DNA from 4 places in the Plantactinospora veratri genome. Region 2 is predicted to be linked to each of the others. Evidence: riboswitches for the same ligand, from Rfam matches in the RefSeq annotation. Region 2 holds a riboswitch; each other region holds the start of a gene.
The links. A riboswitch is a leader RNA that binds a small molecule or an ion and turns the genes downstream of it on or off. The one in region 2 is predicted to bind cyclic di-AMP.

Region 1: another riboswitch for cyclic di-AMP. It lies ahead of V1634_RS05585 (coiled-coil domain-containing protein); the one in region 2 lies ahead of V1634_RS01340 (coiled-coil domain-containing protein).
Region 3: another riboswitch for cyclic di-AMP. It lies ahead of V1634_RS09645 (coiled-coil domain-containing protein); the one in region 2 lies ahead of V1634_RS01340 (coiled-coil domain-containing protein).
Region 4: another riboswitch for cyclic di-AMP. It lies ahead of V1634_RS30190 (C40 family peptidase); the one in region 2 lies ahead of V1634_RS01340 (coiled-coil domain-containing protein).

The regions. Positions count from the first base shown of each region.
Region 1 is NZ_JAZGQL010000004.1:155,105-162,635, forward strand. Features, by position in the region: gene V1634_RS05550 (DUF1015 family protein) at 1-831, shown strand, start outside; gene V1634_RS05555 (ribose-5-phosphate isomerase) at 992-1,465, shown strand; gene V1634_RS05560 (hypothetical protein) at 1,505-1,816, opposite strand; gene V1634_RS05565 (hypothetical protein) at 2,172-2,717, shown strand; gene V1634_RS05570 (glycosyltransferase family 2 protein) at 2,873-3,994, shown strand; gene V1634_RS05575 (polysaccharide deacetylase family protein) at 4,097-4,834, opposite strand; gene V1634_RS05580 (SDR family oxidoreductase) at 5,051-6,079, shown strand; cyclic di-AMP (ydaO/yuaA leader) riboswitch at 6,335-6,468, shown strand; gene V1634_RS05585 (coiled-coil domain-containing protein) at 6,472-7,494, shown strand.
Region 2 is NZ_JAZGQL010000001.1:302,385-309,915, reverse strand. Features, by position in the region: gene V1634_RS01385 (dienelactone hydrolase family protein) at 1-48, opposite strand, end outside; gene V1634_RS01380 (hypothetical protein) at 277-495, shown strand; gene V1634_RS01375 (helix-turn-helix domain-containing protein) at 492-1,439, opposite strand; gene V1634_RS01370 (saccharopine dehydrogenase family protein) at 1,541-2,584, shown strand; gene V1634_RS01365 (hypothetical protein) at 2,601-2,873, opposite strand; gene V1634_RS01360 (DivIVA domain-containing protein) at 2,870-3,175, opposite strand; gene V1634_RS01355 (winged helix-turn-helix domain-containing protein) at 3,517-3,741, shown strand; gene V1634_RS01350 (RrF2 family transcriptional regulator) at 3,793-4,269, opposite strand; gene V1634_RS01345 (cupin domain-containing protein) at 4,380-4,844, shown strand; cyclic di-AMP (ydaO/yuaA leader) riboswitch at 5,022-5,152, shown strand; gene V1634_RS01340 (coiled-coil domain-containing protein) at 5,156-6,184, shown strand; gene V1634_RS01335 (glycoside hydrolase family 65 protein) at 6,247-7,531, opposite strand, start outside.
Region 3 is NZ_JAZGQL010000006.1:45,909-53,439, reverse strand. Features, by position in the region: gene V1634_RS09655 (ABC transporter permease) at 1-1,036, shown strand, start outside; gene V1634_RS09650 (cation diffusion facilitator family transporter) at 1,120-2,034, shown strand; cyclic di-AMP (ydaO/yuaA leader) riboswitch at 2,282-2,409, shown strand; gene V1634_RS09645 (coiled-coil domain-containing protein) at 2,515-3,519, shown strand; gene V1634_RS09640 (cellulose-binding domain-containing protein) at 3,594-4,838, opposite strand; gene V1634_RS09635 (YnfA family protein) at 5,050-5,382, shown strand; gene V1634_RS09630 (carbohydrate-binding module family 20 domain-containing protein) at 5,621-7,447, shown strand.
Region 4 is NZ_JAZGQL010000031.1:47,549-55,079, forward strand. Features, by position in the region: gene V1634_RS30150 (VOC family protein) at 1-208, opposite strand, end outside; gene V1634_RS30155 (AraC family transcriptional regulator) at 291-683, opposite strand; gene V1634_RS30160 (dihydrofolate reductase family protein) at 902-1,459, shown strand; gene V1634_RS30165 (hypothetical protein) at 1,559-2,038, opposite strand; tRNA gene V1634_RS30170 (tRNA-Gly) at 2,253-2,326, opposite strand; gene V1634_RS30175 (zinc metalloprotease) at 2,587-3,555, shown strand; gene V1634_RS30180 (pyridoxamine 5'-phosphate oxidase family protein) at 3,557-4,141, opposite strand; gene dcd (dCTP deaminase) at 4,252-4,830, shown strand; gene V1634_RS30190 (C40 family peptidase) at 4,926-5,840, opposite strand; cyclic di-AMP (ydaO/yuaA leader) riboswitch at 5,979-6,119, opposite strand; gene V1634_RS30195 (N-acetylmuramoyl-L-alanine amidase) at 6,407-7,531, shown strand, end outside.

The sequences.
Region 1 (7,531 bases), on a different contig from region 2:
GCCGGCGGCGACGGCGGTGCGAGCGACGGCGACGGTGTGAGCAGCGCCGACGGCGGCGGTGCGCGGCCGAATGCCGGCGAGGCGCTGCACCGGGCGCTGGCCGAGGCCACCGACGCGGCCGGTCCGCCGGCCGCGACCGACACCGACCAGGCGGGGCGGACCCACGCCATCTGGTTGCAGGGGCCGGGGCCCCGCCAGGACGAACTGCTGGCGCTGGCCGGTGCCGGGGAACTCGTCGTCGCGGACGGCAACCACCGCAGCCTGGCCGCGCAGATCGGCGAGCTGCCCCGGTTCCTCGCGGTGGTCACCACACCCGGCTCGGTGGCGATCCAGCCGTACAACCGGCTGGTCAGCGAGCTGACCAGCACCCCCGACGAGCTGCTGGACCGGCTGCGTGCGACCGGCGCCAGGGTCGAGCAGGTGGCGGGCCCGGCGGCGGTACCGGACTCCGGCGGCACGATCCAGCTCTACGCGGCCGGCAGGACCTACGCGGTCACCCTCCCCTCGGGTTCCGGCGGGGGAGTGGAGGACCTCGACCACGCGCTCGTCGAGCGGGTGCTGCTGCGGGACGCGCTCGGGCTCGACCCCGGCGACAAGCGGATCACGTACGTCGGTGGGGACTACCCGGCGCGGTGGCTGGTCGGCGAGGTCGACGCCGGCCGGGCGGAGCTGGCGATCCTGATCGCCCCGGTGACCGTGCAGGACTTCGTCGCGGTCAACCTGGCCCGGCAGAAGATGCCCCGGAAGAGCACCTGGTTCACCCCGAAGGCCCGGGCCGGGCTGGTCCTTGCCGAGCTGGGCCGGGACACGGCGGAGACGCCGCGCGACTGACCCTGCGACGAGCTGGCGGTACGGCTCAGTACGCTGCCGGGCGCGCCGGCGGCGTTCCGGGCGCCCGGCACCGTACCCGTGGGCGGTGCCGGGTTGTGATCTGTCCGGCTGTCGCGGTGCCTGCCGGCGGGTGCCGGTGGCGGGCTGACAGACTCGCGGTATGCGCGTCTATCTGGGATCCGACCATGCCGGCTACGAACTGAAGGTGCACCTGGCCAACCACCTGGCCAAGCAGGGCTACGAACTGGTGGACGTCGGGCCGTTCCTCTTCGACCCGGACGACGACTATCCGGTCTTCTGCCTGCACTGCGGCGCCCGGGTGGTGGCCGACCCGGGCAGCCTGGGCGTGGTGATCGGCGGCTCGGGCAACGGCGAGCAGATCGCCGCCAACAAGGTGGCCGGGGTGCGCGCCGCGCTCGCCTGGAACGTCGAGACCGCCCAGCTCGCCCGGGAACACAACGACGCGAACGTGGTCGCGGTCGGCGCCCGCCAGCACACCCTCGACGAGGCGACGGCGATCGTGGAGGCGTTTCTCAGCACGCAGTTCTCCGGTAACGAGCGGCACGCGCGGCGGATCGGGCAGGTCGCCGAGTACGAGCGCTCCGGCGCGCTGCCGGCGCTGCCCGCGTCGTAGCCGGACGGGCCGCCCGCCCCGCTCGTCGGTGGCGGGCGCTCAGCGGCCGCCGCGCGGCAGTTCGTCCCGGGGCACCCAGTTGCGCCGGACCAGTACCAGCCGGTCGGCCGCCTCGGCGAGGTCGGCCTCGGTCGGCCGGGCCGCGTCCCGGGCGCGCATCGCCGCCGCGACACTCACCTGGGAGGCGCCCGAGCCGATCAGCCCGCGCAGGCCGCGTTCCGCGTCCCGGTCGTCCCCGGCGCCCGGCCCGGTACCCGGGTCACCGCCGCGACGGCCCTGTTCGGGTGTGCCGCCGCTGCCGCTCGACGGGTCGTGCCGCAGCCTCCGCCGTCGACGCTCCGGCTCGGTCATGGTCCCTCCCCGATCCGCTCGTCGGCGTCACGACCGGCAGACCTGAGCTGGTCGACGCCGTCGCTCCGCCCGGTCATGGTGTCGACCCTACCGGCCGGTGGCGTGCCGGTCCCGGCTCAGCGGCCCCCGAACCGGCGGGAGCCCCGAACGCCGGCACGCTCTGTGACCCGTGCACAGCCCGCCGAACGCGGCGGAGGTCGGCCAGGGGCGGCGGAACTCGGGCTGGCAGGTCGAACGGCGCGGGGTCGTCGCCCTGTCCGGTGGATCGACGCTGGCTCGGCGCGGGCTTTGCCGGCTGGCTACCCTCGGAACTGGACCGGGTTCCGGGCCCGGGCCGATGGGGAGGACAGGACAGATGGCAGACCAGACGCAGCCGTGGGCCGAGCGGACCGTCGAGATGCCGCCCGGTGCGGAGGGACCGGGGATGCCGCCGGGCCCCGAGGGCTTCCGGCGCGGTGTGGCGCAGGTCGGGGTGCCTCGGCCGCGCACCGAGCCGGAGGCGCCGCACGAGCCGACCGGTACCGGGTGGCCGATGGTGGAGCAGGAGCGGGAGCAGCTTCCGCCGGGCTACCACTGGCGGCAGCTGCGCATCGGGCGGCACTGGAGCATGCTGGGCGGCCTCTTCGCCTTCGTCTGCTGGGGGATCTGGGCGATCTCGGCCCGGGGTGACCTGACCAGTCCGGTGGTCACCTTCGTGCTGACCCTCTTCGTCGCGGTCGGCCTCTTCGCGCTGGCCCGGTTGGTCGGCCGGGTCGTCTGGGAGCGTCAGCTCGGTCGGATCCGGCGTAGTGCCCGGGGCGCGCACCTGGTCACCGGGATCTTCCTGGCCGGGGTCGGGGTGGCGTACCTGCGCCAGACCGAGTGGGTGGTCGACCTGTGGAACTGGGTGGCGGGGCTCTGAGCGACCCGTGCGGCGACCGGGATGACCGGTAGATCCGGACAGGTGTTGATCGAAGTGACAAATCACAATTTGGTCACTCGATAGTTACCGAGCGCGTGGCGCCCGATTACTGGGCGCTACTATTCGGTCTCCGTCCTCCCCCGGAGGTTTCCACGGTGACCCTGCTCAGCGTGATAGTCCCGGTCTACCAGGTGCGGGAGTACCTGGCCGACTGCCTGGACTCCATCCTCGACGCGTCCTTTCGCGACCTCGAACTGGTGGCGGTGGACGACGGTTCCCGCGACGGCAGCGCGGCGATCCTGGCCCGGTACGCCGAACGCGACTCCCGGCTGGTGGTGGTCACCCTCGACCGCAACCAGGGGCTCGGGGCGGCCCGCAACACCGGCCTGTCCCGGGCCACCGGCGAGTACGTGTGGTTCGTCGACGGCGACGACTGGCTGCCCGAGGGGAGCCTCACCGCCGTCGCCGAGCGGTTGACCCGGACCCGGCCCGACCTGCTGGTCACCGCGTACACCCGGTACTACCCGAACGGCGGGACCCGGCACCTGTCGCTCTCCCAGGTCGGTGCCGGGGGGTCGGGGCCGGAGACCTTCACCCTCCGGCAGCGGCCGGGCCTGCTGTCGGTGCTGCACATCACCTGCAACAAGGTGATCCGGCGCCGGTTCCTCCTCGACCTCGGCCTGACCTTCGGCCCCGGCTGGTACGAGGACGTCTCGTTCAGCTTTCCGCTGATGCTCGCCGCGCAGCGGGTCGCCCTGCTGGACCGGTGCTGTTACGCGTACCGGCAGCGTCCCGAGGGTGCGATCACCGCGACGGTCAGCGATCGGCACTTCGAGGTCTTCGCGCACTGGGACCGGGTGCTGTCCGGGCTGGACGCCGACCCGGCGGTGCCGGCCGAACTGCGTCACCTGATCTTCCAGCGGATGATCTGGCACCTGTTGCAGGTGCTCGGCCATCCCCGGCGGGTGCCGCCTGGCCGCCGCCGCGAGTTCTTCGCCGAGATCGTCACCCGGTACCGGGCCCACCTGCCGCCCGCCGGCTACCAGCCGCCGGGCGGCGCTGTCGGGCTCAAGCACCGGCTGGTCGGTCGCGGAGCGTACGGGCTGTTCGCCGCGCTCCAGGCCGCGCGGCGGGCACACGTCGGCGTGGTGACCCGGGTCCGGCATCCGCTCGCCGGGACACGGTCGACGGCCGGTGCCGGCGGCTCGGCCCCGGTGGCCGTGCCCGGCAGCCGGGTCGAGGCGGTACCCGGCGAGTTGACCGACCGGCTGGGCTGAACCCACCGGGCACGGGCCCGGGCGGCGGGCGCGGCGCCCAGGGCGGCGGGCGCGGGTACCGCGGGCGACCGACCCGGGCGGCGCAGGCGGCGGGCCGGCGGATCAGCCGTGTTCGCCGAGCGGCCCGACCCGCCAACCCCGGCGAAGGCACTCCTCGAGCAGGTGGGGCAGGGCGGCGAGGCTGGCCCGCCAGGACCCCGGCGCGGAGGTGCAGTCGGAGTCGTGCAGCAGTACCGTGCCGCCGCCGGCCAACCCGTCGCGCAGCGTGTCGAGTACCGAGGAGGGGGTCGCCGACCGGGTCCAGTCCCGCCCCCAGCAGGTCCAGAGCACCGGGGTCAGGTCCAGCCGGCGCGCGGCGATCAGGGCGGCGGCGCTGAGCACCCCGTACGGCGGGCGGAAGAACCGGGGTACCCGCCCGGTCACCGCTCCGACCAGCTCGCGGGTCCGGGCCAGGTCGCGATAGGTGGCGTGCGGGCCCCGGAGGAGCAGATTCCGGTGTGCCCAGCCGTGCACCGCCACCTCGTGCCCGGCGGCGACGAGATCCAGCCCGAGTTCCGGTGCGCGGGCCAGCATCGACCCCAGCAGGAAGAAGGTCGCCCGGGTCCGGTGCGCGGCGAGGGTCTCGACGAAGAGCGGGGTGGAGGCCGGGTCGGGGCCGTCGTCGAAGGTGAGCGCGACGTGCCCCGGCGAGCCGCGTCCGCTCAGCCGGGGAAAGAACCGCAGCCGTACCCCGGGCAGCACCGTCACGGCCGGCACCACCTGGGCGGCCAACACGGCCGGCACCACCTGGGCGGCCAACGCGGCACCGACGGCCGTCGCCGGTACCGCGCGTCCGCGCACTCGTTCCTCCGCCCGCCGCACCATTCGCTCCGCCCGCCGCACCGTCGCGGACGCGGTTACCCGCCCGGCCGGGGTTCATCCTCACCCGGACGGGTGCCCGGGCCGGTCACTCCGGTTGCCACGTGGCGGCCTGCTCCGGAAGCGTCCCGGCGTTTGCCGGGGCGTCGGCCGGGTAGCCGGCGCGGGCGACCGGGGAGGTTCGGGACGGGGGAGCGGATGCGGGGGCGACCTGCGGCGCGGGTAGCGGTGATCACCGGAGCGAGTGCCGGGGTGGGTCGCGCCACGGCCCGGCTGCTGGCCCGCCGGGAGATGCGGCTCGCCCTGCTGGCCCGGGGCGGTACCGGTCTTCGCGGCGCGGCCGAGGACGTCCGGGCGGCCGGGGGCGTGGCGCTGCCGATCGAGACCGACGTGGCGGACCACCACCAGGTGGAGGCGGCGGCGGACCGGGCGACCAGCGAACTCGGGCCGATCGACCTCTGGGTCAACAACGCCATCGTCTCGGTGTTCGCGCCCTTCAAGGAGATCGGACCGGAGGAGTTCCGGCGGGTGACCGAGGTCTGCTATCTCGGGTACGTCCACGGCACCCGGGCCGCCCTCGACCGGATGCTGCCGCGCGGGAGCGGCACGATCGTGCAGGTCGGGTCGGCACTGGCCTACCGGTCGATCCCGCTCCAGTCCGCGTACTGCGGCGCGAAGCACGCCATCGCGGGCTTCACCGAGTCGCTGCGCTGCGAACTGCTGCACGACCGGAGTCCGGTCCGGCTCACCATGGTGCACCTGCCGGCGCTGAACACCCCGCAGTTCGACTGGGTACTGTCCCGGCTGCGCAACCGCGCCCAGCCGGTGCCACCGATCTACCAGCCCGAACTCGCGGCCCGGGCCATCGTGCACGCGGCCGACCGGCCGGGCCGGCGGGAGTACTGGGTCGGTGCCTCGACGGTCGGCACCATCCTCGGCAACCGGCTGGTGCCCGGGCTGCTCGACCGGTATCTGGCCCGGACGGGATACTCCGGCCAGCAGACGGAGCAGCCGGCCGAGCGGGGTCGACCGGCCAACCTGTGGCACCCGGTCGACGACGGCACCGGGGTGGACCCGGGCGCGCACGGCTCGTTCGACACGCCGTATCGCACACGGAGTCCGCAACTCTGGCTGTCCCAGCACCGGGGCGCGGTGACGGCGGGTCTGCTCTCGGCCGGTACGGTGGCCGGTGTGCTGTTCGGCACAACGCCTTGGCGCCGACGGTGACCGGAGAATCACGCCACCGACCAACCTGGACACGTTTCCGCACGTCAGACGGCTGACAACGCGCTTGGTAAATAGCCGACAGCAGCTAGTCGATAATGGTGGACAAAGCATGACCTTCGATGCGTCTGACGCGCCGTGATTACTGATAGTCGTTGCCTGGCAACGCTTTTGCCTGCGAACGGGTCTTGCCATTCGGGAAGTGAAACCGGGTATGCTGTCTGCCGTTCATAGCCGCCGGATACCGAGTGGTGCCGGCGCTGATCGCCGCCTAATCGCCACACGGCGAGCCGGGGACCCACGTACCCCTGGGGTGAATCCGCGCGAGCGGTAGGGACCACTTCCATCCCGAACCCGTCAGCTAACCCGGTCGGCGGCCGACGGAAGGGATACATGTGAGGGCACCCCTACGCCGAAGGCTGGCGACTGCCCTGGCACTGCTCACCGCCGCAGCTCTGGTCGTGGTCCCGTCGGAGGCGTCGGCGGCACCCGCGCCGAAACCGGCCCCCCAGGAGGAGGCCGACTCGCCGGTGCTCGGAGACGTGCTCGCCAGCGCCGGCAAGCGGCTCGCCGAGGCGAAGGCCGAACGCACCAAGTCCCAGCGGCGGCAGCAGCAGCTCGGCAACCAGTTGAAGCAGGCGGAGGCCAGGCTGGCGGCGCTCACGCCGGAGGCGAGCCAGATCGCGGCCGAGTCCTACCGCAGCGGCAAGCTCAGCGCCATCTCGATGCTGCTGACCAACAACTCGTCCGACTCCTCGTCGAACTCGTTCATCGAGCGGGCCTCGGCGCTCAACGAGCTGAACCTGTTCAACAACAGCAAGCTCCGGGCGCTCAACCAGGCGCGCAACGAGGTCGGCGCGGCCAAGAAGGCGATCGACGAGGAGGTCGCCAAGCAGGCCGCGCAAGAGAAGATCATCAAGAAGCAGCAGTCGGACGCGAAGAAGGCGCTCGCCCTGGTGGGCGGCAACTCGCGCCCCGACAAGGGGCTGGTGGCGGCCACCTCGCCGGTCGCCCGGCCGGGGCCGGGGATGGCGGACGGCTTCCCCGGGCTGCCGTGCAACAAGAAGGACCCGACCACCAGCGGCTGCATCACCGCCCGGACGCTCCACATGTACAACGAGGTGCGCCGGGCGGGCTTCAAGAGGTTCGTCGGCTGCTTCCGGCCCGGTGGGCCGTTCGAGCATCCGAAGGGCCGCGCATGTGACTGGTCGCTGCGCAACTCCGGGTTCAGCCGGGCCGCCAACGACGACCAGATGAAGTACGGCAACGACCTGGCCGCGTTCCTGATCCGCAACGCGGACCGGCTCGGCATCCTCTACGTGATCTGGTACAAGGAGATCTGGTTCCCGGACGAGGGCTGGAGTTCCTACAGCGGTCCGAGTGACCACACCGACCACGTGCACGTCTCGATGCTGTAGCCCGAGCCAACGCCACCGCCCCGTCACCTGTCCGCTC
Region 2 (7,531 bases):
CCGTACGTCTCCGGCCGGAATCGTGGTATCGCTGGTCCGGATGTCCATCCGGCTGCCTCCCATGCCTCTTCCCGGCGCGACTCTCCGGTCCGTGTCGGTCGTACCGGCACTCCGCCTTTCCCGCCACGCCGCCCTTCGTCGGCCTTACCCGGCGGCGCCGGGCTCAACCGCCCGCCGGTGGCCGCTGCGGTGGTGGGGTTTGCCGGTACCCAGCCGGGGAAGGCCGGATCGTCCGACAGGTACCGGAACGGCGTTCGCGCCGACCGGCAGAGGAACGTGAGGGACGTCATGGCCCGCCAGAAACCCGGCAAGGCGAAGTCCGGCTCGGCCCGCGCCGACGAGGCGGGACAGCAGCAGAATCCCGATCGGAGCGAATGGGCGGACGAGGCGGCGAAGGCGAGGTCGCTGGACGACCCGCGCCGGACGCCGCCCCGCGACGCGGTGGGGATGCCGTCCAGCGGTGAGCGGTACTCCGAGGACCCTCGCGACCGTTAGGCCCGGAAGGTACGCCGGTAGGTGTCCGGCGGTACGCCGATGGTGCGCTGGAAGTGGCGGCGCAGTGTCGTGGCCGTGCCCATGCCCGCGGCTGAGGCGACGGTGTCGACGCTGTCGTCCGTGGTCTCCAGCAGTTCCTGCGCGCGGCGGATCCGCTGGGTCAGCAGCCATTGCAGCGGGGTGGTGCCGGTCACCGCGTGGAAGTGCCGGGCCAGGTGGCGTGAACTCATCTTCGCCTGGCGCGCCAGGTCCTCCACGGTGAGCGGCTGGTCCAGCCGCCGCATCACCCAGGGAAGCAGTTCGGCCAGCGGATGGTCGTCCTGGGCAGGCACCGGAGTGGTGACGAACTGGGCCTGGCCACCGGCCCGGTGCGGTGGCACGACCAGGCGGCGGGCGACCACGTTGGCGACCGCCGAGCCGTGGTCGCGGCGGACCAGGTGCAGGCAGAGGTCCATCGCGGCGGCCTTGCCGGCGGAGGTGAGCACGCTGCCGTTGTCGACGTAGAGCACGTCCGGGTCGACCTCGACCCGGGGATGGCGGGCGGCCAGTTGCTCGGTGTGCGCCCAGTGCGTGGTGGCGCGCAGTCCGTCCAGCAGGCCGGCGGCGGCGAGCACGAAGGCGCCGGTGCAGAGCGAGACCACCCGGGCGCCCGACTCGTGTGCCGCCCGCACCGCCTCGACCAGGTCGGCCGGCGGATCCTCGTCGACGTCCGCCAGGGCCGGGACGATCACGGTGTCGGCGTCCGGCAGCCGGTCCAGCCCGCAGTCCGGCTCCAGCAGGAACCGGCCGACCCGGACGGGGTGGGTGCCGCTCACCCGGACGTCGTACCAGGGGCCGGGCAGGGCGTCCGGCGCGGAGCCGAACACCTCGTAGGCCATGGCCAGCTCGAAGTGCAGCATCCCGTCGGTTGCGGCGACCGCCACCGAGCGCGGGAAAGAACTCATGTCGGAAATTGTACGGGTCATGTCGTTCCGGACACTGGCATCGGTGAGCCGACGGGGACAGGATCTCCGTAGTGGATCACTTCGAGCTGGTGGGAGCGGTAATGGGATCGGGTCGGCAGGTGGCGGTCTTCGGCGCGTACGGGCACACCGGGCGGTTCGTGGTCGCCGAGTTGCGCGAGCGGGGGTACGTCCCGCTGCTCCTCGGGCGCGACCGGGACCGGCTGCTGGCACTGGCGCAGACCCGACCGGGACTGGAGGGGCGGCAGGCGTCGGTCGACGACCCGGCCTCGCTCGACCGCGCGCTGGACGGCGCGGCCGCCGTGGTCAACTGCGCCGGACCATTCGCCAGCACCGCCGCCCCGCTGGTCGAGGCGGCGCTGCGCGCCGGTATCCCGTACGTCGACGTCGCGGCCGAGATCGAGGCGAACGTCGACACGTTCGCGCACTTCGCCGAGCGGGCCCGCGCCGCGAACCTCGTGGTGGTCCCGGCGATGGCCTTCTACGGCGGCCTCGGCGATCTGCTGGTCACCACCGCGATGGGTGACTGGACGGCGGCGGACGAGGCGCACATCGCGTACGGCCTGAGCGGTTGGCACCCCACCGCCGGAACGCTCGCCTCGGGCACGGTCTCCGGGCAGCGCCGGGGCGGCCGCCGCGTCCGCTACACCGGCGGACGGCTGGAGTACCACGACGACGCCCTGCCGATCCTGGAGTGGCCCTTCCCTGCTCCGCTCGGCGCCCAGGAGGTCATCGGCGAGTTCTCGATGGCCGACATCGTCACCGTGCCCAGCCACCTGGCCGTACCGGAGGTGCGCACCTACATGACCGCCACGGCGGCGAGGGAGCTGGCCGCGCCGGGCGCCTCGGCACCGACCGCCGTCGACGAGCGCGGCCGCTCCGCGCAGACCTTCGTCGTCGACGTCCTCGTCCGCTCCGGCGGCACGGAACGCCGGGTGGTCGCCGCTGGCCAGGACATCTACGCGATCAGCGCCCCGCTCGCGGTGGAGGCCGTCGACCGCATCCTCACCGGCCGGACCAGGACCACCGGCGTCGCCTCCGCGGGCGCCGTCTTCGACGCCCCGGACTTCCTTCGCGCCCTCTCCGCGCACCTGGAGCTGCACGTTCCGCTCGACGCACGCGGCTGACCGGCGACCGTCGCCGTCATATCGAACGCCGCCGCAACCGCCGCCCGGTACACGGAACGTCGTGGTCGATCCGCAGGCCACAGCGTCGGCCGTCGGGCAGCCGCCGGGGGCAGAACACCCGATGACGTACGTCCTGGTGCTGCTCCTCCGACACGGTGGTCTCCTGTGCGTCGACGCAGAGGAAGGTCAGCGCCCGGGCGGCGGTCCGGGCCAGGACGCGGGCCCGGAGCAGGTCGGTCGTGAGGATCGGCAGGTGGATGACGTACCGGTGCAGTTCGACGGCCATCATCGGGCCAACGGCTGTCGCGCCTGGGCCGACTGCCAGCGCCGGAGCGCGTCCTTGATCCGGGCCGTCTCCTGCCGGCTGCGGGCCAGTTCGGCCTGGAGGCCGCCGATCTCGTCGGCGACCCGGTCGAGGAAGGTGACCACCTCGTCGGGGTCCAGGCCACGCCAGGTGATCCGGAACCGCCGGCTCCGCACCTGCCAGGGCCGCATCGGCGGGTACGACGCGGAGCGGTGTCCGCCGACCACCGAGTACAACCGGGTGGACGCTCTCGGTCTGGTCAGGATGCGCCGGAGCAGATGCCGCACGTCGTAGTCCCTTCTGCTGGGATTTTCCCTGGAAAGAATGGGTCGGCCGTCTCGGGTCCGGCCGACCCATTCCGCCCCGCCACCGCAGCCCGATCGGCGGTACGGCAACGGGGTAGTCCACCGCCCTTTCTCGCGCTGCGGACCGGGAGGAGCGCCGTGGCCCCCCGTCCAGGAGTCCGGGTTTCCTCGTTCGTGGGATGACACCGCCGCCAAGCAGGTCTCCCAGAGGCAAAACTTAGAGGACAATGTACGCACAGTCAACACTAGAAGCACCATGTGCTTGATGCCGGGGATCGCGACGTGATCGAATTGGTGGGCCGCCAAGCAGAGAGCTTTCCACCATGCCGATCGAGCCCATCTACACCCGGATCGTCGCCGACATCAGAGCGAAGATCGCCTCCGGTGAACTCAAGCCCGGCGACAAGCTGCCATCGGTGTCCGAACTGCGCGCCCAGTACAACGCCAGCAACACCGCCGTCCGGAACGCGATGCTGGTGTTGCGGGAGGCCGGGCTGATCGTCGGCCATCAGGGCAAGGGCGTGTACGTACGGGAACCGGGGACGTAACCGCTCGCCCACCGCACGTCGTGGCGCCCGCATAAGTGACCGAAGACCGCGCTAGCGCAGTTCCGCGATCCTGGTCCGGGTGTTGGCCGGGGCCTCGGGGTGCCCGTGCTCGACGTCGGCCCGGACGTCCGCCACGCTCTTGCCGGCCAGCTCCCGTCGCCAGGCCAGCTCGGCGCCACGCATTGCCTGGGCGAACGCGCAGGACTGTCGATAGTCGACGCCGGCATGCTCCCCCGGCCCCTTGCGGAGGATCTCGTCGCACCGGAACAGCTCCTCCGGGCCCTCGATCGCGGCGACGATGTCCAGCAGGGAGACCGCCTCCGGGGCCCGGGCCAGCCGGAAGCCCCCGCGCGGCCCCGAGGTCGAGACCAGGATCCCGGCCCGGACCAGGGCCTGGAGCTGCTTGTTCAGGTAGGCCGGCGGCAGCTCGTAGAACGCCGCGAGCGTACCGGTCGGCACCGGGTCGTCCAGCCAGCTCAGGTTGAGGCACGTGTGGAGGGCCCATTCGACGCCCTGGCTCATCCGCATAGTCCTGGACTCTACATGTCCAGAACTTGTGACGCCGGTCATGATCGCTAGCGCGACCTGATCCTGGACTCGTAATGTCCAGGAATCAGCGGACGACGAAGGAGCCGACAATGACCCTGGTACGCGCAGCCGAAGCCGAGGTTCTGGAGAGCGACCCGACCAGCGTGATCACCCTGCTACTCGACCCCGAGCACACTGGCGGCACCCTGACCAGCAACCGCACCCTGCTCAAGAGCGGCACCGACGGCGCCCCGCCGCACCTGCACACCCGCTCCGGCGAGCTGTTCTTCGTTATCGACGGCGCCCTCGAAATGCTCGTCGGCGACGCGCTGCACACCCTGCACAAGGGAGACACGCTCTTCGTTGCGCCGAACACCCCGCACGCCTTCGCCCCCGCCGCCGGTCAGGACGCCGACTTCCTCGTCGTGATCACCCCCGGCAGGCCGCGGTTCGACTACTACCGGCTCCTCGACCGGGTGCACCGGGGCGAAGCCACCTGGCAGGAGGTCGGCGAGACCCAGGACCGCTACGACAACCACTACGTGGACAGTCCGGTGTGGGCGGCGCGCGGCTGACCACGACATGAGCTGACCTCAGCCGGGACCGGGCCGGGCGGCCGCAGGTAGCCGCCCGGCCCGGAGTCGACGATCGGCACAACTTCCACGCCGGGTCGCTCCGAAATCCACCTGTTCGACCTAGTTGATCAGGTAAGCTGACCCCGGTTTCGCCCGGTGGCGCACCCCTCCGCGCCGGCGTGACCGCCGCCGAATCACCTTCGGGTGAACCGGGGACCCAGGTAGGTGGGGTGAGTCCGCAACCGCGGTAGGGACTTGTTCCGTCCCGAACCCGTCAGCTAACTCGGTAGGCGGGCGACGGAGGGACATGCATGACGGGATCCACACGTCGGCGGTTTCCGCTGGCCCTGGCCCTGCTCGCCACGTTCGGCGCGCTCGCCGGGGCAGCTTTCCGGCCCGGCGTCGCGGAGGCGAACAGCCCCGCCGTCCTCGGCGACGAAGGCGACACCCCGCTCCTGCGGGACGTGCTCGAATCGACCGGCCGAGGCTACCTACAGGCCAGGAACGCGCTGGCCAACGCGAAAGCCCGGCAGGCGAGGATCGTCGCCGAGCTACGCCGGGTCGAGGAACGGATCGCGCAGTTGCGGCCCCGGGTGGAACAGGTGGCCCGGACGGCGTACCAGACCGGTCGGATCGGCCCGGTGCTGGTACTGCTGCACAGCGGCTCGGCCGACGAACTCCTGGAGCGCGCCCGTGGCCTGGAGGCGGTGGCCCTGCGGGACAACGACGTACTGCGCGCACTCAGCCAGGCCCGGGAGCGGGCCGCCCGAGCGAAGCAGGCCCTCGACGCCGAGGTGGTCGAGGAACGCCGCCAACTCGCCATCATGCTGCGGCAGAAGCAGGCCGCCGAGCGGGCGCTGGCCCAGGTCGGCGGCGCCTCCACCGGAGGCTTCGTCAGCGCCAGCTCACCGGTGGCCCGACCCGCGCCGCGCGCCGCCGACGGCTCCTGGCCACCACAGTCGTGCAGCCAGCCCGACCCGACCACCACGGGCTGCGTCACGCCACGCACCCTGCACGCCTACACCGAGGCACGCCGGGCCGGGTTCGGCCGCTTCACCGGCTGCTACCGCTCCGGTGGGCCGTACGAGCACCCGAAGGGGCGGGCCTGCGACTTCTCCGCCGAGGCGGGCGGCTTCCGGGGTGCCGCCACCGGCGCCGACCGGACGTACGGCAACAACCTCGCCGCGTTCTTCGTCCGCAACGCCGACCGGCTCGGGGTGCTGTACGTGATCTGGTACCGGCAGATCTGGTTGCCGACGATCGGCTGGAAGTCGTACGGCGGCGCACACGGCGACCCGTCCAGCGACCACACCAACCACGTACACCTGTCGCTGGTCTGAGCCGAGCCGCCACGCCCCGGTCCACCCCTGGCCTGTCGGAGTGGACCGTCGAGGTGGGACGGTCAGCTGGGTTCGCTCTCCGGGGTGCGGCGGACCGGGGCGCGGCCGGCCGGCTGGGCGGGCTGCGGACCGGTCGGGCGGGCCGGCGGGATCGGCCGGGTCACCGACTCCAGGCAGGTGATCCGGACCTTCTCCCCGTGGTGCAGCAGCTCGAGGGCGTCGTCCGGCTCGCCGTCGCGCAGCTCGTACGTCGCCTCGTGCGGCCGTACGTCGACCCGCAGGTGCACGCCCCGGTAGCGGAGCGAGAACTCCAGCCGGTCGATCCGGCTCGGCAACCGGGGTGCGAAGGAGAGCGTCGCGGTGTGGTCGCGCATCCCGCCGAACCCGGCCACCAGGGCGATCCACGCCCCGGCCAGGGAGGCGACGTGCACGCCGTCCCGGGTGTTCTGGTTGAGGTCGTGCAGGTCCATCAGGGCCGCCTCGCCCAGATAGTCGTGCGCGAGTTCGAGGTGCCCGGTCTCGGCCGCCAGCACCGCCTGGGTGCAGGCCGACAGGGACGAGTCGCGGACCGTACGCCGCTCGTAGTAGGCGAAGTTCGCCGCCTTCTCCTCGTCGCTGAACGCGTCGCCGCGCCAGTGCATCGCCAGCACCAGGTCGGCCTGCTTGATCACCTGTTTGCGGTACAGGTCGAAGTAGGGGTAGTTGAGCAGCAGCGGGTACTGCTCCGGCGGGGTGCCCCCGAAGTCCCACTCCTGGAAGCGGGTGAAGCCCTCCACCTGCGGGTGCACGCCCAGCTCCGGGTCGTACGGTATGTGCATGTCGTGCGCGGCGTCCCGCCAGGCGGCGGTCTCCTCGTCGTCGACGCCCAGCTTCCACGCCTCCTCGCCGTGCCGGGCGGCGGCGTCGGCGGCTGCCAGCAGGTTCCGCTGGGCCATCAGGTTGGTGTAGACGTTGTCGTTCTTCACCGCCGTGTACTCGTCCGGCCCGGTCACCCCGTCGAGGTGGAACCGGCCGTGCCGGTCGTGGTGCCCCAGCGAGCGCCAGAGTCGGGCGGTCTCGACCAGCAGTTCCAGCCCGACCTCGCGTTCGAACTGCTCGTCGTCGGTCGCCTGCACGTACCGGCGTACCGCGTCGGCGATGTCGGCCGCGATGTGGAACCCGGCCGTCCCGGCCGGCCAGTACGCCGAGGTCTCCTGACCCCGGATGGTCCGCCACGGGAAGGCGGCGCCGCGCAGGCCCAGCGTCCGGGCCCGCTCCTGGGCCAGGTGCAGGGTGGAGTGCCGCCAGCGCAGCGCGGAGGCGACCGCCGACGGCAGGGTGTAGGTCAGCACCGGGAGTACGAACGTC
Region 3 (7,531 bases), on a different contig from region 2:
GTTCAGCGTGCTGCTGGCGACCGCCCAGGAGCAGGCCGGACGCGAGCTGTCCGAGAACTTCCCGGTCGACTTCGTGCTGGACCGGGTCCGCACCGACGGCTCGCCGGCGGCGGTACGCGGCCCGCTGCCGCCGGGACTGGCACAGCGGCTGCGCCCCGATCCGGCGTTCGGCACCGTCGCCGAGGTGCGCCTGGCCAGCTCGCCGCTGGACGGGCGAATCCGGATCTGGGCGGTACCGCCGGAACGGCTGCACGGGCCGATCCGTCCCGAGGTGACCGCCGGCAGCCTGGCCGGGCTGGCACCGGGGACGGTGGCGGTGAGCCGGCAGCTCGCCGCCGACCGGGGCGTCGGGGTCGGCGACCGGATCGCCCTCGGCCTCGGCCCACCCGGGCCGCTGACAGTGGTGGCGGTCTACGACGACTCCCCGGTCGACGGTGCCGCCCTGGTCTCCTGGGCGTCGTTCACCGCCGCGTACGGCCCCGGGGAGCCGGACCGGCTCCTGGTCGACCTCGCCCCGGGGGTGTCGACGGCGACGGGCCGGCAGGCGCTGGACGCGGCCCTGGCCGACCAGCCGGCGGTCCGGGTACGCGGCCTCGCCGACCAGGCCGACGCGCTCGCCCGTACCCTCGACGAGCTGTTGGGGATCTTCGCCGCCCTGCTCGGCATGTCGGTGTTGATCGCCGTGCTGGGCATCGGCAACACGCTCGCGCTCTCGGTCGTCGAACGCCGCCGCGAGTCGGCGACGATCCGGGCGCTGGGCCTGTCCCGCCGGCAGTTGGCCACCATGCTGCTGACCGAGGCGGCCCTGGCCGGCGCGGTCGGGGCACTGTCCGGAACCGCCCTCGGGCTCGGCCTCGGCTGGACGGCCGCGCTGGGGTTGATCAGCGGGTACGGGCACGGGCTGCCGGCCGTACCCGTCGGGCAGCTCGCCCTCTGCGCCGCGCTGGCCGCCTCGGCGGCGGTGCTGGCCAGCCTCCCGCCGGCCCGGCGGGCCGCCCGGGCGCCGATCGCGGCCACCCTCGGCGACGAGGGATAGCCGGTCCGGTCGTTTTCCGGCTGCGACGACGTCACCGGCCGGCAGTATCGACAGCGGGGGCGACCGGGGCGGAAGGAGGGGCGTTGGGGGCCGGGCACGACCACGGGGGGCGGTTGACCTGGGCGGCGGAGCGGCACCGGGGACGGCTCTGGGCGGCCTTCGGGCTGCTCGCCGTCCTGATGGTGGTCGAGACGGTCGGCGCGCTGGTCACCGGCTCGCTGGCGCTGCTCTCCGACGCCGGGCACATGTTCACCGACGTGCTCGGGATCGGGATGGCGCTGGCCGCGATCACGGCGGCCCGGCGGGCGGTCGGTGACCCGCAGCGGACCTTCGGCCTCTACCGCCTCGAGGTGCTGGCGGCGCTGGCCAACGCGGTACTGCTGTTCGGGGTGGCGCTCTACGTGCTGGTCGAGGCGGTACGCCGGTTCGACGACCCGCCCCGGGTGGCGGCCGGCCCGATGCTGGTGGTGGCCACCCTCGGCCTGCTGGCCAACGCCGCCGCCTTCGGCCTGCTCCGGGCCGGGGCGCGGGAGAGCATCAACCTGCGCGGCGCCTATCTGGAGGTGCTCGGGGACCTGCTCAACTCGGTGGGGGTGATCGTCGCCGCCGTGGTGATCATCGTCACCGGCTGGCGCTGGGCCGATCCGATCGTGGCGCTGGCGGTCGGGCTGTTCATCCTGCCCCGCACCTGGCGGCTCGGCCGCAGCGCCGTACGGATCCTGGTGCAGGCCGCGCCCGAGCACCTCGACGTGGCGGCCGTACGCACCCGGCTGGCCGGGGTGCCGGGCGTCTGCGACGTACACGACCTGCACGTCTGGACCCTCACCTCCGGGATGGAGGTGGCCTCGGCGCACCTGAGGCTGGAGCGCGACGCGGAGGTCGGTACCGTACTCGCCGCGGCCCGGTCGGCGCTGCGCGAGGACTTCCACATCTCGCACGCCACGCTCCAGGTCGAGCCGAACACCGCACCGGGGGGCTGCGGCCCCACCGACTGGTGACCGGTAGCGACGTCGCGTCACGCATGGTCAGCCCGAGACCTTCGCCTCCGGCGTCCGCCGGCCGTCGAGACTCACCGATAGTTAGCGGCATCTTAAGTTTCCGGGTAGCGCTGAACATTTTTGTCCGGATACATCCGCCCAACTAGGAAAATCGCGAATCTAACTCCGGCAACGCCACGTATCCCCGGACGGCGACTGCCGGTAAGCTCGGCTCCGGTCTCCGCCGGGCGGCGCCCTCCGGCGCCTGCGGGGACCGTCGCCTAATCGCACGCGCGAGCCGGGGAACCACGTACCAGGGGTGTATCCGCGCCAGCGGTAGGGATCTTCCGTCCCGAACCCGTCAGCTAACCCGGTCGGCGGCTGACGGAAGGACATTGTCATATGCCGTTCCTGGCACCCACCCGACAGGCTCCGGCGTCCGCGCGGAGTGCCACGAGACCGCACCGGAAGGCCGCGACCACCGCGGCCGTCGCCCTGGGCATGGTCCTCGCGGCACTCGGCGGCGCACCCGCGCAAGCGGCACCGGAGTACGCGACCCCCGGGGCGCTGGCCGCGGCACCCGGCGGCGACGACATCGACGGAGGCACGGACAGCCTGCGCGAGCAGCTCCAGGCCGCCAGCAAGGGCTATCTGGCCGCCAAGACCAAGCTGGACAACTCCGTCAAGCGGCAGAAGGAACTGACCCGGCAGCTCGCCACGCTGCGTACCGAGGTGACGACCCGGAGCGAACGGGTCTCCGAGATGGCCGGCATGGCATACCGGACCGGTCGGCTCGGGCAGGTCTCCGCGCTGCTCAACAGCGGATCTCCGACCAGCCTGGTGGACCGGGCCGCCGCACTCGACACGATCTCGGCGAACGAGAGCCGGGAGCTGCGCGGGTTGCGGGAGAGCCTGGACAAGGAGACCCAGGCCAAGGCGGCGCTCGACAAGGAGATCGGCGAGCAGCGCAAGCAGGTCGAGGTGATGGAGACCCGCAAGAAGCAGGCCGAACGGGCGCTCGCGGCGGCGAACAACAGCGGCGGCGCCGGATCGGGAGTCAGCGGCAGCGGGGGCGGGTCGGCACGACCGGCACCCCGTAACGCCGACGGCTCCTTCCCCGACGAGTCGTGCAGTCTCGACGACCCGACCACCAGCGGCTGCATCACCGCGCGCACCCTGCACGCGCTGAAGCAGGCCCAGGCGGCCGGCTTCACCCGGTTCGTCTCCTGCTTCCGCAGCGGCGGCAGCGGCGAGCACCCGAAGGGTCAGGCGTGCGACTTCGCCGCCCAGAAGAACGGGTTCGGCGGAGTGGCGACCGGCGGCGACCGGACGTACGGCAACAACCTGGCGGCGTACTTCGTGCGCAACGCCGATCGACTGGGTGTGCTGTACGTGATCTGGTTCAAGCAGATCTGGCTGCCGAGCAGCGGTTGGAAGACGTACAACGGGGGCAACGGTGACCCGTCCAGCGACCACACCAACCACGTGCACCTGTCGATGAACTGATCCACCGCGCCGCGCACCATCGTGAACCGCCGGCACCGCCCGCCACCCCTGGGCAGTGCCGGCGGTTCTCGCTTTCAGCAGCCGATCCGGGTCGAGCCGAGCGCCACGTCGTCGAACCAGAGCGTGTCCGCGCCCTCGCCGTAGCTCTCCCAGCCCAGCCGCAGGTCGGTCAGGTTGGGCCGCCAGTTCGCCCGGTTGTACCACTGCCCGTCGACGTCGTGCGTCGGCGTACCGTCGGCGGTCAGCCCGGTCACCGCGGTCCCGTTGACCCAGGTGGAGAGCCGACCCTGCGCGCCGTCCACCATGAACTCCAGGCAGGTCCACTGGTTGACCGGCAGCGGCGCGCTGAGCGCGACGCCGTTCGGGCTCTGCTCCGGCAGGGTGGCGTCGTCGGAGGCGCGGTTCCATTGCAGCGCCCGGTTCTGCCCGCCCATCCGCAGGTCACGGTTGCCGTCGGCCGCGTCCCGCATGGCCAGGAAGGTCACGTGCGAGGTCGGCAGCGCGGTGGTGTGCCGGACCCAGAGCCGGGCGTAGCGCACCGCCCCGACGCTACCCAGGTTCCGGGTGGAGCTGACGAAGACGTGGTTGCAGTAGCCGACGGCACCGTTGATGCGTACCGACCGGGTGCCCTGGTGTGCGACCGAGGTGTCGATACTGGCGGTGCCGCTGCCCGAGCAGTCCGGGTAGCTGACGGCCCAGTCGCCGGAGGGCGCGGTGCCGGTCTGGTTCTCGAAACCGTCGCAGAGCACCGCGCCGCCGCAGCCGCCGCTCGGCGGCGGGGTGGTCGGCGGTACGGTCGGCGGCGGCGTCACCGTCGGCGGGACGCTGGTTGGCGGAGTTGTCGGCGGCCTGGTCGTCGGCGGCGCCGTGCTGGGTGGAGTGGTCGGTTCGGCGCCGTTGCACGCTTCGCCGTTCAGGGTGAATCCGGTCGGTGCCGCCGAGCTGGCGGAATAGCTGCCCTGGACGCCGAATTCGGCGGAGCCGCCGGCCGGCAGCGACCCGTTCCAGGCCACGTTCCGGGCGGTGACGGTCGCGCCGGACTGGCTGACCTCGGCGTTCCAACTGCTGGTGATCCGCTGGTCACCACCGTAGGTCCAGGTCACGGTCCACCCGTTGACCGGGGTGTCCCCGGCGGTCACCCGGATGGCGGCGGTGAAGCCTCCGGTCCACTGGTTGGCCGTGTAGTCGACCAGGCAGCCGGCGGCGGCCTGCGCGGTCGGCGTCAATCCGGTGCCGAGTACGGCGACGCTGCTCGCGGCGATCGCGGTCACCGTGGCCAGGGCCAGGGAGACGCGACGGTACGGTGCGGAGATCCGCATGGGAGTTCCTCTCGGACGACTGCCGGCCCGTCGCCGCCCCTGGGCGCGTGCCGGCAGTGCTGTTACGACAACGAGTGACCGACTCCCGAGATCACCTGTCCAAGCACGACACCGGCCAGCCCGTACCGGTCGCGTGATGGCGCCGACCAAGCTTAGAGACAGCCATCGATGCAAGCAACCGAGCCGGCCGCCGGCCAGCGAGAATGACGGGATGACGATCGCCCGCTCGCTGCTGCTGTTCCTGCTCGCCGCCGTCGCCGAGATCGGCGGCGCCTGGCTGGTCTGGCAGGGCGTACGCGAGAACCGGGGCCTGCTCTTCGTCGCCGCCGGCATGCTGGCGCTGGCCGGGTACGGCTTCGTCGCGGCGTTCCAGCCCGATCCGCACTTCGGCCGGGTACTCGCCGCGTACGGCGGTGTCTTCGTGGCCGGCTCGCTCGGCTGGGCCGTACTGGTCGACCGGTTCCGTCCGGACCGCTACGACCTGGCCGGCGCCGCCATCTGCCTGGTCGGCGTCGCCGTCATCATGTACGCCCCGCGCGGATGAAAGTTGTGCAAGGAACGGACGAGGAGCCACTCCCACCGGACCTGCGACGACGGTTCCGAACCTCCGTCGAAGGGCGGCGATCTCTGCAAACCAAATCTGAATTAAATCTGGCAAATCCCCTCAGATATCCATCCTCGACCGTGCTTTACGGCTTCGGAATCCGGTGATAGCTTCCCGGCAACATTTGCAAGAACTTGCAGGCCCGCGTCCCCGCTCTCCTCGCGCACGGGAGGTTCCGATGCGTACCCGACGACTTCCGACCGCCGCCGTCCGAAGAGGCGCCGCCCTCGTCCTGACCGGGGTGCTCGCCGCCGCGCTGGCGGCGGGCCTCGCCGACCGGCGGGCCGAGCGGGCCACCGCCAGCCCGGCCAGCCCGGGCGCCAAGGACGTGATCGTGCACCTGTTCCAGTGGCCGTGGGCCTCGATCGCCAACGAGTGCACCACCGTGCTCGGCCCGAAGGGCTTCGGCGGAGTGCAGGTGTCGCCACCGCAGGAGCACGTCGTCCTGCCCGGTCGGGGTTACCCGTGGTGGCAGGACTACCAGCCGGTCAGCTACCGGTTGACCACCCGGCGCGGCGACCGGGCCGCCTTCGCCGCGATGGTACGGACCTGCCACGACGCCGGAGTGAAGATCTATGTGGACGCGATCGTCAACCACATGGCCGGCGGTGCCTCGACCGGGGCGGGCAGCGGCGGCTCGACCTACGGCCACTACGACTATCCGGCGGTGCCGTACGGCAGCGGCGACTTCCACCACTGCGGGCGCAACGGCAACGACGACATCGCCAACTGGGCCGACCGGTGGGAGATCCAGAACTGCGAGCTGGTCGACCTCTCCGACCTGCGTACCGAGTCCTCCTATGTCCGGGGCAGGCTGACCGGGTACCTGAACGACCTGGTCTCGCTCGGCGTCGACGGTTTCCGGGTGGACGCGGCCAAGCACCTGCCCGCCGCCGACCTGGCCGCGATCGTCGACCCGGTGGCCGGCGACCCGTACGTCTTCAGCGAGGTGATCGAGGGCGGTTCCGGCGAGCCCACCCCGGAGGAGTACGCCGGGATCGGCGACGTCACCGAGTTCCGCTACGGGGACGTGGTCGGCAACGCGTTCCGGGACGGCAACCTGGCCAACCTCGCCAACCTCGCCTCGTCGATGCGGCTCGGCTCCGCCGACGCGGTGGCGTTCGTCGACAACCACGACACCCAGCGCAACGGCCGGGCCCGGCTGACCTACCGGAACGGCTCGGCGTACGCGCTGGCCGAGGCGTTCATGATCGCCTGGCCGTACGGCGTTCCGCAGGTGATGTCGAGCTTCACCTTCACCGATCCGGAGGCGGGACCGCCGAGGAACGGCAACGGCACCACCAGCCCGGTGGACTGCGCGAACGGCGGCTGGGCCTGTGAGCACCGCTGGCGGAGCACCGCGAACATGGTCGGGTTGCGCAACGCCGCCGCCGGGGCCGGGGTCACCAACTGGTGGAGCAACGGCGGCAACCAGATCGCCTTCGGCCGGGGCAGCGCCGGCTACGTCGCCTTCAACCGCGACAGCGGCCCGTTGACGCGTACCTTCCAGACCAGCCTGCCGGCCGGCAGCTACTGCGACGTGATGGCCGGGGACTTCACCGGCGGCTCCTGCACCGGTACGACGTACCAGGTCGACAGCGCCGGCCGGGTCACCGCGACCGTACCGGCGTCCGGCGTCCTGGCGCTGCACGTGAACGCGCGGACCTCGGGCGGCGGTCCCGGCCCGACCCCGACGGCCGGCTCCTGCCCGGCCGTCGCCGCCACCTTCGCGGTCACCGCGACCACGGTCTGGGGCGAGAACGTCTTCGTCACCGGCAACGTCCCGGCGCTGGGCAACTGGGACCCGGCGAACGCCGTGCCGCTCTCCTCGGCCGGCTATCCGGTCTGGCGGGGCACGGTCAACCTGCCCGCCGGCACGGCGGTGCAGTACAAGTACGTCAAGCGCAACGGCGGCCAGGTGGTCTGGGAGAGCGACCCGAACCGGTCCCGGGGTACCCCGTCCGCCGCCCCCTGCACCGCGACCTGGACCGACACCTGGCGTTGACCCTCGCCGGACCGACGTGTCGGTTCGGCGGGGTGCCGGCCGTACGTCGAGCTGCGTATCCGGCCGGTCCACACCGGCACGACG
Region 4 (7,531 bases), on a different contig from region 2:
GCGCCGTCTCCTCGCTCAGCACCGGCGGGCCCGGCGTCGTCAGCAGGATCTGCCGCTCCGGCTCGCCCGGGACGTTGACGGTGAGCCAGCGCATGATTCCGAGGTCGGTGTCGGTGTTGACCTCCAGGCCGAGCTTGCCGACGTAGAAGTCAAGGGCCTCGTCCTGGTCGAGGACGTAGATCTGCGAGTGCGTGATGCTGTTGAACATGTCCCTCACGCTACGGCGGGGGAGGGCCGAAAACTTATCCAAAACTGATCAGTGTGCGGGGCTGTACCGGCAGGTCAGCCGGTCAGGCACTCGGCCGCATCCAGGCCATCGTGAAGCATGTCGGGACGTTCGCCGGCACCGCCTCCTTGCGGTACTCCCGGGGCGATCGCCCGACGATGTCCCGGAAAGTACGGCTGAAGGTGCCGAGGCTGCCGAAGCCGACGTCGAAGCAGATGTCGGTCACACTGCGATCGGTCTCCCGGAGCAGGAACATCGCCCGCTCCACCCGACGCCGCTGGAGGTAGCGGTGCGGCGTCTCGCCGAACGTCGCCCGGAAGGTACGGGCGAAGTGCGCCTCCGAGACATGTGCGATCCGGGCCAGCGCCGGTACGTCCAACGGCTGCGCGTACGCCCGGTCCATCGCGTCCCGGGCCCGGAGCATCCGGCGATTGGTGTCTTCCACGGCCCGACCCACGGTTCCATCACACCACGCCCGCCCGCGACCTCCCCACGCTGCGGGTCGCCGGCCTCTGTGAGCATGCCGAATGTGCCTCTTCGTGGTCATCTCGACGGCTCCCGGTCGGGATTTGCCGGTTGACGAATCCGGCCGCCGATCGATGAGTTTCGGGTCGTGTGGACGTCACAATTCGCAGGACCCGCAGGACTTGACGCGTTCGAACCCGGAGGAGACGCATGGCAAAGCTCATCTACTCGATGATCACCTCGCTCGACGGATACGCCGAGGCGACGGAGGGCGGCATCGGCACCGGGGCCGACGACCAGCAGGTGCACACCTTCATCAACGACCTCTTCCGCCCCGTCGGCACCTACCTCTACGGCCGACGGATGTACGAGACGATGGTCTACTGGGAGACCGCGCACACGGAGCCCGACCAGCCGCCGCACATCCTGCAGTACGCCCGCGACTGGCAGGCCGCAGAGAAGATCGTGTACTCCACGACGTTGAAGTCGGTGTCCAGCGCGAAGACCAGGATCGAGCGGACCTTCGACCCGGACGCGGTACGCGAACTCAAGGCCGAGGCTGATCACGATCTCACCGTCGACGGCCCGAACCTCGCCGCCCAGGCCATCGCCGCCGGCCTGGTGGACGAGTACCACCTGTTCATCACCACGAGCGTTGTCGGCGGCGGCAAGCGGTTCTTCCCCGACGGCGTGCGCCTCGATCTCGAACTGGTCGAGGAACGCGCCTTCGACAGCGGACTGATCTACGCGCGCTACCAGACCCGCTGAGCCGCGGTCGTCGCCGCGATGAAGGGCGAGCGGAAGAAGGCGGAAAGGCGGTGGCGACACGACGGCGAGCGGCCGCAACGGACGCTGAGGCTCGCGGGCCTATCGCAGGGCAGCCCGCTCGTCGACGCGGTAGTCCGGTTCGCCAAGGAAGGCGTCTCGTGTCATGGGGCCGAAGCCGATGCTGACGGTACGCAGAACGTAATGCCAGTCGGCCATCCCGGTCATCGAGGAGAAGCGGTTGTTCGTCTGCCACCGCACCCACTCGCCGTGCTGGAGCATCACCACAGGACGATGATTTCGGACCGGTGCCCCGAAGCTTGCGGGAAGCTGCACCCTGAGCACGTCCCGCATCAGGCGAAGGTTCAGCTCGTGTCGTGGCGGCAGGTCGTGAACGCTCCTGACCTCGGGCACGAAGTCGTTCTCTTCCCGCATGACGACCTCGTGGAGCAAGGGGAGAGGGCCGTCCGGTAGATCCGGTAGTGGGAACGCGGTCGGGGCGGAGTTGCGGAGCGCTGCCTGTGGGAAACCCCGGGATCGCTTGCTCCAGGTCGTGCGGATCCGCTGCACGGTCACGTCCATGCCGGTCATGATCCTGTCTGCCATCAACGAGCGGCAACCAACTTCGGCAGGACAAGCCACCGGCGGCACCGGGAACGGATGCGCGTTGACCCCGATCCGGCAGGACCACAACGGAGGTAGGAGGGGCAGGCAGATAGCACGACACCCAGACTGGGGATCAGATACGACGAAGGCCCAGCGTCAGGAAATGTCCTCTGACCTGGGCCTTCGTTGTTGGAGCGGGTGACGGGAATCGAACCCGCACTGTCAGCTTGGGAAGCTGATGTTCTGCCATTGAACTACACCCGCGAGCGGACCCCACTGTACCCGGTCGAGTCCGATCATGCACTCACCCTCCCCCGGGTACGGCTCCGAGCGCTCCGTCGCCCCATCAGATCCCGCGCGAACCACGCCGGGTCGCCTCGTTTGCAACCCTGGCCACGGATAGTAACGTCCGCCTCACCTGCAACTATGGCTCTGTGTCACCGCAGAGCCACTCTCCGAAAGCAAAGGGTCTGGCAATGGCGTTTCGTGGACTGTGTTCGTCGTCGCGTTCCGGCGCGACCGGCATGGCGAGCATGTTTCTCGTCCTGCTGCTCGGAACCGGCCCGGTGGTGGCGGCACCTCCGGGTTCGGCCGGACGATCCGGCGAACCGGATTGCGCCGAGACGACCAGCGGCCACCCGAACCCCGTGGCACCGCACGCCGGGGCAGCGAACGCCAAGGCCAAGCCCGGGGCGGCGCACTCCGCCGAGCCCAACGAGCTGACCCCGGCCGAGGCCGCCGAACTGGACCGAGCGGTCGACTCGGCGTACGCGCAACGGATCGGGATCGCGCCGCTCGGCGTACCGGGCAAGCTCAGGATCATTGTCGACGTGGTGTTCCATGTTGTCAGCGAGAAGCGGACCCGGGCGGACGGGGACATTCCGCTGTCCCTGATCCACGCCCAACTGAAGGTGTTGAACGACGCCTTCGGCGGGCGTACCGGTGGGGCCTGGACGCCTTTCCACTTCAGGTTGAAAAAGGTGAACCGGGTGGTCAACCCGGCCTGGTACCCGATCGTGGCGGAGAGCCCGGCGGAGGCGCAGATGAAGCGTGCGCTGCGGGTCGGCGGCAAGCACACCCTGAACATCTACACGGGACTGCTCGACGACGAGTTGCTCGGCTGGGCCACCTTCCCGCAACGTGACCTCGACCCGTACGACGGGGTGGTGGTGCTCGCCGAGTCGCTGCCGGGCGGCACGGCGGCACCGTACAACGCGGGTGACACGGCGACTCACGAGGTCGGGCACTGGCTGAACCTCTACCACACCTTCCAACAGGGCTGCGCGGGTCAGGGCGACCACGTCTACGACACGCCCGCCGAGGCGGAGCCCGCCTTCGGCTGCCCGGAGCGACGGGACACCTGCACGACGAAGCCGGGTCTCGACCCGATCCACAACTTCATGGACTACTCGGTCGACGCCTGCATGTACGAGTTCACGTACGGTCAGACGTTCCGGATGCTCAAGGCGTGGAAGGCCTTCCGGGAACCGTAGGTCAGGATGTCGGTACCGGCTCCGCCTCGACGGCCCGGCGCCGGCCGCGCCGCTTCGGCCCGGTGGCGGCGCCTGCTCCCGCGGCGCCCTCGGCTGTGGGGACGGCGCCGGCCGGGTCGAGCCAGACCTGCACGGCAGGGCGCTCGGACCGATCTCCGGCGGCGAGCGGGGTGGCGCCGTTGCTGCCGTGCCGGGCCACCATCGCCACGTCGACGGTGAACTCGAAGAGCCGCCAGTCGACCTGCGGCGCGGCCCGCAGGTTGCCGGCGAGCTGGTCCACCCGCGCCTGGTCGGTCACCGGGCGGGCCCGACCGGCGACGTAGGCCTCGTCGTCGCTGTCCTCGGGCGGGAAGGAGTGCAGCGCGTAGCGCCCGTCCCGTTCGAGGTCGCGCCGCTTCGGAGAGTCGACGACGAAACAGAAGAGTCCCTCGTCGGTGATGACCGGGGACACCGGGTGCACCCGCGGCCCACCGTCGGCGCGCACGGTCGCCAGGTAGCCGAGACCCGGACCGTACTGCTGGATGAGAACGCGGATCGCGTCGGCGAGTCGGGGCTCGTCGGAGGCGAATTCGGACCAGGATGCCATGAGCACATTCTATCGAACACCTGTTCGATCACCTACCCCGAACCCACCCTCATCCCACCCATCGGCGAGGTCGTGGCCGGCCGGCTCCGCCCGACCGCTAAGGTGGTCCGGTGCTGCTCTCCGACCACGACCTAGTGATCGAGATCAAGGCGGGCACGCTCGCGCTGGAGCCGTTCGAGCCCGCGCTGGTGCAGCCGTCGAGCATCGACGTACGCCTGGACCGGCTCTTCCGGGTCTTCAACAACCATCTCTACACGCACATCGACCCGGCGGTGCAGCAGGACGAGCTGACCTCGCTGGTCGACGTGCCGGACGGCGAGCCGTTCGTGCTGCACCCGGGTGAGTTCGTGCTCGCCTCCACCCTGGAGGTGATCTCGCTGGGCGACCAGCTCGCGGGCCGGCTCGAAGGAAAATCCAGCCTCGGCCGGCTCGGCCTGCTCACCCACTCGACCGCCGGCTTCATCGACCCCGGCTTCTCCGGGCACGTCACGCTGGAGCTGTCGAACGTGGCCAACCTGCCGATCCGGCTCTGGCCCGGGATGAAGATCGGCCAGCTCTGTATCTTCCGGCTCTCGTCGCCGTCCGCCCACCCGTACGGGTCGGCCGTCTACGGCTCGCGCTACCAGGGGCAGCGCGGCCCGACCCCGAGCCGCTCCTGGCAGAACTGGCGCACCTGGCCCACCCGCTGAGGCCGCGTCCGGGCGTCGACACGGACCGAAGGAGGAACCCCCGCCGCAGTTGCGCGACGGGGGTTCCTCCGTTGACACGGTCGGTCGGCGAGACGTCAGCCAGGTCTGCCGAAGCTGTGGATCTCGCCGTCGTCCATCCGCTTCATCTTCACCGGCTCGCCGGCCCGGGAGGCGTGCACGATCCATCCGCCGCCGACGTACATGCCGACGTGGCTGAGGTCGGCGTAGTAGAAGACGAGGTCACCGGGGCGTAGCTGGGAGCGGCTGACCGACTTCACCTGCCCGCGCTGCGCCCGGGCGTTGTGCGGCAGCCCGACGCCGCCCTTCGCCCAGGCGGCCAGGGTCAGGCCGGAGCAGTCGTACGAGCTGGGGCCTTCCGCACCCCACTTGTACGGCTTGCCGATCTGGGCACAGGCGAACTTGACCGCCTGGCCGGCCGGGCCACCGGGGTAGGTCGCCGGGCAGGGCGCGGGCCGCAGCGGGCCGGCGGAGCCGTTCCCGTACGCCTGGATCCGCAGCTTCTGCAACCGCTCGACCTCGGCGTCGATCTCCTTCTTCTTCGCCGCCAGTTCCGCCTCGGTCTTGGTCAACTGGGTGACCAGCCGGTCCAGCGGGGCCTTCTGGGAGGCGTACTTGTTCTTGAGGTCGACGACCGCCTGCACCTCGCGCTGCTGCTGCCGGGCGAACTGGTCGAGCACCGAGAGCTGGCCGACGAGCGCGGTCGGCGACTTCGTGGTGAGCAGGGCGTTGACCGCGGATGCCTTGTCGCCCTTGTACGCCTGCACGGCGAAGTCGCTCACCCGGTTCATCGCGGCGTCGATCTGCGACTGGAGCGGGGCGATCTTCTTCTGCAGGGCGGCGGCCTGCTTCTTCTTCGCGGTCAGGTCCTGCCGGGTGGCGTTGTGCTTCTCGACGACCGGCTCCAGTTTGCGCCAGGCGGTGTCGATCTGCTGCTCGATCTCGGCCACCGACGGTTCGGCGAGCGCCGGCGTCGTGCCGGTGAACAGCACGGCGGCGCTGGCCAGTGCCGTGAGCGCAATGGCGAGAATGGACCTTCGAGGGCGCGGCTTCGCGTTCCCGGCGTCGGCGGAGGCCGATCGGAGGGATGGCGACCGCGGCGGGGCAGGGGGAGCCACCGGGGTCCGTACTCCTTCTTCCGTAGCCCGCCTACCGGGTTAGCTGACGGGTTCGGGCGGGAAGATTGTCGCCCTACCGCGTGAGACGCGGATTCACCCCATGAACCTCGGGTCCCCGGTTCGCTCAGTGTGACGATTCGGCGGTGTCGAGACGTCGCCGCCCGGCTAGGCGGCCTGCCGTCGGCTCGACGGTCCCCAACACTAGAGAAGGGTGTTATCCAAACGCAACCCCGTGATCTGAGTCGATTCGTTATGTATCGGATCGGTCGCTGACGGTGGGAGCGTTCGCACCCACCGAACCGGAAGCCCGAACCCGCCGATCACGCTCGGTATACGTGAAGGATTCCTACATAGTGACGACCTTGGTCGGCAGGTATTGACCAGCACCGGTCCCGGGTGGAGGGTGATCGGCAGGCCCACCCCCGGCTCATGGAGGTTCGATGCTTCCCACGAAACAGCCGCTGAGCAGGAGAATCGCGATCGGCGCCGCGGTCGTCGGCGCCGCCGCGCTGCTGCCGGCCAGCCCCGCGCCAGCCACCGCCGCGCCCGCCGACACCCGGCAACAGGAGTACGCCGCCGCGGCGGCCGAGTTCGGCGTACCCGAGAGCGTGCTGCTCGGAGTCTCCTATCTGGAATCCCGCTGGGACACGAACGCCGGCACCCCGAGCACCAGCGGCGGGTACGGCCCGATGCACCTCACCGACGTCGCCGGGCTGGCCGCCGAGCCAACGGGGCACCCCGAGCACGGCGAGGACCGACGCGGCGACCCGGCCCGACCCGCCCGACCGGTGCCCGGACCCGCCGGCCCGCACCTCGACCGGAGCGCCGACGCACCGCCCGGCGGGCAGACCCTGGACGCCGCCGTCGCACTCACCGGAGTCGACGAGCACCTGCTCCGCGCCGAACCGGCGGCGAACATCCGCGGCGGGGCGGCGCTGCTGGCGTCGTACCAGAAGGCGCTGGCCGCGCCGACGGGCCGGGCCAGCGACCCGGCGGCCTGGTACGGCGCGGTGGCCCGGTACGCCGGCAGCGACCGCGCGGACGCCGCGGCGGCCTTCGCCGACGAGGTGTACCGGACCATCGCCGAGGGCGCCAGCCGGACCACCGACGACGGCCACCGGATCACCCTGCCCGGCCGGCCGGGGATCGCCCCGCAGCGCTCCTGGCTGGACCGGCTCGGCCTGCCCGGCGCGCCCCGCCCGGACGGGCTGGAGTGCCCGCGCGACATCTCCTGCGAATGGATCCCCGCCCCCTACCAGGCGTTCGGGGACGGCGACTACGGCAACCACGACCTCTCCGACCGGCCCGCCCGGCAGAAGATCGAATACATCGTCATCCACGACACCGAGGGCAGCTACGACACCACCCTGCGGCTGGTGCAGGACCCGACCTACGTGAGCTGGCAGTACACGCTCCGCTCGGCGGACGGGCACATCGCGCAGCACGTGAAGGGCAAGGACGTCGCCTGGCACGCCGGCAACTGGTACGTCAACGCCAAGGCGATCGGCCTCGAACACGAGGGCTTCGCCGCCCAGGGCACCTGGTACACCGAGGCGATGTACCGG